Regions from separate parts of the Gottfriedia sp. NPDC056225 genome, predicted to be linked through region 2. Evidence: riboswitches for the same ligand, from Rfam matches in the RefSeq annotation. Region 2 holds a riboswitch; the other holds the start of a gene.
The links. A riboswitch is a leader RNA that binds a small molecule or an ion and turns the genes downstream of it on or off. The one in region 2 is predicted to bind cobalamin.

Region 1 (3,219 bases), on a different contig from region 2:
TATTTTTAAATCCACTCACGATTGCATCAACATTTTGTTTAAATGTTACACCGATCCGGTCTCCAATCGTTATTGGAGGAGTTGTATCTGTAATCGATGAAACTTCATTAATAAAAAGATTGATTGTACTGTAGTTTACAGCTGAATCATAAGTTTTTAAAGTTGTTGTTAAACTTTCAATTTCGTATCTAACATCAGTTAATTGCTTTTCAATTTCTAAAATGTCTTTTAAAGAGCCAGCTTTTTTTAATAAATTCAATAAACGGTCTTCTTGAATTTTTAATGATTTCATACGCGTTTCTGTGTCAAAGTATTGATTGGATATATCATCAGTTGAAATCGTTTTTGAAATTACATTTCCAATCTTATTTAAATTATATAGGAATTCATTTAAATTTGTTGATGGAACCCTTATTGTATAATTTGCAGTTCTAGATGGTGATTGCTCAGAGTCGTTACTAGAGTACTTTTCCATTATGGATGTTCCACTAATATGATTCGATTCGATATAGCCGCTCGAACTACTAACTGATTTTTCAAGAGCTGAAATGGTTTTATCAAATTTCTTGGTTTCGAGCTGTAATTCAGCTGTTTTTACTAATTTGCGATTACTAGCTACAAGCTGTTCGGATGGTTGCTTTTTTTGATCTTTGACCGAAGCCTCAGTGTTATTTACAAAGTCCTTCTGATCTTGTTTTAAGGATTTTGATGAAATACTACTTAATTCTTCTTTTGAGTCAGGATTTGAACATGCAGAAACGAATAAACATACAAGTAGTATTAAAAATAAGTTTTTTAAAAAACGACGATAAATTAACATGATATTAATCACCTCATATGTAGGTCGAATTTAATGGTTGGAAAGATCGTGAAGAGTTTGGTTAATTGTTTAATTTTTGTTTGTATTCCTTTCCTTTATTTCCTAATCTTTCATCAAACATTCTATTGCAATAGTAATTATTTTTTAGTTGCAGATTTTTATATTTGTTAAAAATTTCTAATTTAACCTACTATACCATAAAAAAAGTTAGGGAAAATGTGGTATTTAAACCATTTTTAGTATATTTTTTTGTATGAAAAGCACATCCGTATCTATGGTTAGTTACTTTTTGTTTTAAGTAAAAGTTATTAAGATGTAATAAATGAATATTATGATTTTTGGAAAAGAAATAAATATTTTGACTATTTTTGTATTTTATGACAAAATAATGAAAACTAAATAGTAGGGAATAGGTGTAAATGAAATTCTTATTAATTCATTTACTTAAAAGGGAAGATTGGTGAAATTCCAACGCGGTCCCGCCACTGTAATAGATGAAAATTCTAAAGTCAGGAGACCTGCCTATTCTAACGACGCTGTTTGACCTACGAGAGATAGGGAGGTGCCTTTTTGAAAGAAAGCTTAATTTAAAGTATTGTCATTATTTTATGTTTTCCAACGATCTTAAGGCATTTTTATCTTTTTAGAGATGAAAATGCTTTTTATTTTTTTAGGAGAATTTATGAAACTTCCAATTTTACATGCAAAAAACGATGGAAATTAAACAAGTAAGATAGCAAAGTTGAAAGAATTGATGAAATAGGGTCAAGTCTGAATTTGAAATAAAGACTCGCCATGAGACTGAATAAAGATGAATTGTAAATTTGATAAAATCAGTGAAAAAAATTAGAGAAATACATAATTCAATTAATTAAAAGTAGGGAGAAACCGATGAACAGTAGATACGTTAAAGAATCCAGAGTATTTGATAGTAGTAGAATATTTCCAACTGATTTAAATAACCATGGTACATTATTCGGTGGGAAAATGCTTGCAGCAATGGACTTAATTGCTTCTATTTCAGCAACAAAGCATTCGAGAATGGAATGTGTAACCGCGTCGATGGATTCAGTCGAGTTTCTATGTCCAGTTCGTGAAAGTGACTGCATTTATTATGAATCATTCGTCATCTTAACAGGCTCAAGCTCAATGGAAGTATTTGTTCGAGCAACTGCAGAAGATTTGCTTTCAGGAGAAAAAAGAGTAGCAGCAACATGTTTTGTAACTTTTGTTGCACTAAAAGATGGAAAACCTCATAAAGTAGTAGAGGCAATACCAGAAACTGAAGAAGAAATTAAATTGCAACAATTAGCATTTAAGCGTTTAGAAAGTCGCCAATTAAGAAAAAAATTAAGTAAGGAATTGGCATTAATTTGGAAAGAATAAAAGTAATGATTGAAATCATACTAAAAGTAAGCTAAGATTAAATTAATATTTTTAAGGAGGCATCAAATTTAGACACTATGTACAATATCCGATAACTTTTAAAGCTAAAGAATTATATAGCAAAAAAGTACTCTGCCTGAAAACAGAGAAATTGGATAAGTATGTCTATTTTTTGAGCCCATAATGAATATTAAGTAAATCCATTCAATTAAAAAAATGGTTTATTTAATAATAACTAAACTTTGTATATACTTTTTCGAATGTACTAGGCTGATTAAATTACATCCAATTTACACACAGGCAGATACTGCTTGTGTGTTTTTATTTTCTCTGGGCTAAAAACAGAGGGATATTTTTAAATTGGATGGAGTGAAGTATATGTTTATTATAAAAGCATCGAACATTGAAATAGAGTTAAACGGAATGACAATTTTTAAAAATGGAAATCTAGAACTAAAAGAAGGCGAACGAGTTGCTTTAATTGGTGAAAATGGAGTTGGGAAATCAACATTTATCAATGCAATTTTAGGAAATATTCCGCTTAATAAAGGGTTATTGCAAATTCAATATTCAAAAGAAGATATAGGTTGGCTTTTAACAGATGAAGAAGACCAGGAATTACTTACAGCAAGGGAAGTAATCGAATCATTTGATCAGGAACGTTATTTAATAAAGAAGAATTTAGAAAAGCTATCACTTGATCTATCTAATGAAAAAAATCTTGATAAATATAATGAGTATTTAAGTAAGTATTTAGAATTAGATGGATACGACTTTGAAAATAATATAGATCAAGTATTAAAGAAATTTCAATTACCGCAAGAATTATGGAATATCCCGTTCAGTCATTTAAGTGGTGGACAAAAAACAAAAGTTAAATTAGCAAAAGTGATGATGAAACAACCAAAGCTATTAATTTTGGATGAACCAACAAATCATCTAGATACAGAGTCGATTCAATGGTTAACTGAGTGGTTAAAAAACTTTAAAGGCAGTGTGCTTTTTATATCACA
Region 2 (3,219 bases):
ACCAATATTCTTTGCATTTGTGCTACCAAATGTCATCGCATCTAGATGTCTATTTTGACTAAATAAAATCAAAAATGAAACAATTAAAAATGGTAGTAAACTTAAAGAATACTGAATACCTCTACTTCCAATATTCCCCATTAACCAGCCAATAACTGCACGTAATTCATTATTCGAAAATGTAATAAATAATGATAACAATGCCGAACAAAATGAACTGATTATGATTCCACCTAATATGATTGTTTCGACATTTAAAGAGCGATCTAATTTTCTTACAAATAATAATAGGATTAATAGTGTACCAAACCCAAATAAAATGCTAACTACCGGTAAAGTAAAGTAAGTAACAATTGGTAAACTTATTTGAAAAAATAAAACAAACACTGCTCCTACAGATGCGCCCGAAGAAACACCTAATGTAAATGGATCGGCTAATGGATTTTTAAGTATACCTTGAAACGCGACTCCAGCTAATGAAAGACACGCTCCTACTAATCCAGCTAACAAAACCCTTGGCACACGGATATTCATAACAATTGTTTGAATATCTGCTGGAACATAATTAGTTTTAAATATAGCATCCGAAAAGCTAGAAATGATAGAAGAAAAGGGAATCGATGTAGAACCAATCGAAACCCCTAAAATAAATAGAAAAATTAATAAAATAATTGGAAAGATAAAGATTAAATATGTATTATTTAAAAAGCTCTGGGTAAACCGCCTTTGCAATTGCTTCGACTCCCTCTGCAAGTCTTGGACCTGGTCTAGATGTTGTATCTGCATTAATATCATATACTCGTTTATTTTTGATTGCGCTTACTGTTTGCCAGTTCTTTCTAGCTATAATCGTTTTTTCTAGGTTTGGAGTAAAATCACCATAAGTCGTTAAAATAACGTCTGGGTTTGCTTTTATTGCTGATTCCTCACTGTACTGTACCCAACCTTTTTGATTTTCAGCTATATTTTTAGCATGAATAATCGAAATCATTTCATCTAGAAAAGTGCCTTTGCCTGCTGTATATATTTCTGGTGGACCTGAAATTTCAAGCCAAACCTTTGGATTTGTACTTGCTTTAGCTGTTTTTTTGCTAATTTCATCTAATTTTGTTTTCATTCCACTTACTACTTTTTTAGATTGCTTAGTTTTACCGGTGATTTCTCCAACTTGTAAAATTGTATCATAGACATCATTAATAGTTGCAGCGTTTTTAACGACAAACACATTGATTCCTGCTTGTTTTAATTGCTCTAAGCCATCAGCAGAAATTCCTAAACTTGATTCATGAGCTAATACTAAATCAGGCTTTAGTGAAATAATTTTTTCAACATTGTAAGTCATGTCAGCATTGTTTCCGCCAACTTTATCAATGTTTTTTACTTCCTTTGGATAATTATCAAAATCTGTTACTCCAACGACCTCTTTCCCTTCTCCAATAGAGTAAAGGATTTCTGTGTTACTTGGAATTAGTGAAACGATTCTTTTAGGCGCTTCTTTTAACGTAACTTCTTTTTTCGTAGCATCTTTAACCGTCATTGGAAAAGTAGCTTGTTCATTTGTACCTACATTCGATTTTTTTTGTGTCGTATCATTAGTACAACCAAATAAACCTAAACACAATATAATCATGATAAAACTAGCTAAAAACTTCTTCATTTGAATCCTCCTAAAATTTTGGAAAGCATAAAAAAACCCCATTCATTATGAACGGGGCTGAAACAACATACATATACAAGAAGTCTTGCAACTGCTGCTTCAAACTCTTACTCCCCGAAGAATTGAACAAGGATGACTTTAGCAGGTCTACTGACTTTGCTTCAACCTACTCCGTCCTTCCCATTCTTTTCGAACAGTGGATAGCCGTTTCGTCCACATTACAGTTGCGGGGACAGTTCTGGATTGTAACCAGATTCCCTTTTAAGCAATATTTGCACTAAACTCATCAATATTTCATTAATTCAATCGTAAGATATATCGAGTAAGAATTCAATTATTTTATTTAGAATTTGTTGTGTAAAATACTATATTTCAATTATTTTCCTCAGGTAAGAATAGTCCAAACATAACTTTATTTAACTTGAAGTTTAGAAACTAAAATCTCAGGAAAAATGTTTTATATGAAACAAGATTACTCTACATCTTTTTCGTTCATTCGTAAATCATGAGGGATTTTCACTTTAAATGTCGTTCCATGTCCAATCTCACTTGAAACCTTGATTGATCCACCATGCGCATTGACAATATTTTTAACAATTGCTAACCCTAAACCAGTACCGCTCCTACCTCTAGTACGAGCTTTATCGGCCTTATAAAAACGTTCAAACACAAATGGTAAATCTTCACTTGAAATCCCTGCACCCGAATCAATGAATCTAAATATTGTCGATGTTTCATTTTGACTTACAGATACAATTATTCTGCCATTTTCATTTGTATGTCTAATAGCATTATCAATTAAATTAGTAAAAACTTGCTCCATACGATCTTCATCGATATATACATCTACATGTGGAACATTATCGATTTCACCAAATAGCTTAATATTTTTTTCTTTTGCTAGCCCTTTGAACTTACGTAAAATTCGATCTACAAATTGAATCAATGGGACATGATCTCGATTCAATTCAGTAAAACCATTTTCCATTCTTGCTAAATCTAACAAATCATTTACTAATCTACCCATTCGAAGTGACTCATCATAAATAATTTGTGACAACTCTTGCATTTCTTCTTTAGATTCTGCTACACCATCTACAATCGCTTCGCTATAGCCCTGTAGTAAAGAAATAGGAGTACGTAACTCATGAGAGACATGAGCTATAAAATCCTTTCTCATCTTCTCCAAACGCCTTTGTTCTGTCACATCTCGGATTACAGCTACAACGCCTCTTATATTTGTCTGATTATAAAGTGGCGACATTAAAACTTGCCAATTACCTTGATCAAAATTTAATTCAATAAATTGCTTTTTCTCACTTACAACAACTAATTCAAATAAATCTAGTAATTCCTTTGTTAAAACGAGTGACGAGGTTTCTTCTTCAAAATAATCATCATTAAGCATTTTTAAAAAGCGTTCTGCCGGTGGATTTGTTGTGATAATTCGTCCTTCATTATCGATTGAAATAACACCATCTACCATACTTGTAATTATATTAGAAACCTTTTCTTTTTCTTGCTTTAATGCATTCATATTAAAATTTAACTGTTTACTCATT

Region 1: it holds a riboswitch for cobalamin, as region 2 does, so the genes downstream of both, ACFCYN_RS07155 (acyl-CoA thioesterase) here and ACFCYN_RS15220 (ABC transporter substrate-binding protein) in region 2, are expected to answer to the same signal.

The regions. Positions count from the first base shown of each region.
Region 1 is NZ_JBHJTJ010000007.1:33,655-36,873, reverse strand. Features, by position in the region: gene ACFCYN_RS07160 (DUF4349 domain-containing protein) at 1-820, opposite strand, end outside; cobalamin riboswitch at 1,215-1,360, shown strand; gene ACFCYN_RS07155 (acyl-CoA thioesterase) at 1,712-2,206, shown strand; gene abc-f (ribosomal protection-like ABC-F family protein) at 2,585-3,219, shown strand, end outside.
Region 2 is NZ_JBHJTJ010000023.1:7,572-10,790, forward strand. Features, by position in the region: gene ACFCYN_RS15215 (FecCD family ABC transporter permease) at 1-732, opposite strand, end outside; gene ACFCYN_RS15220 (ABC transporter substrate-binding protein) at 698-1,657, opposite strand; cobalamin riboswitch at 1,781-1,954, opposite strand; gene ACFCYN_RS15225 (ATP-binding protein) at 2,130-3,219, opposite strand, start outside.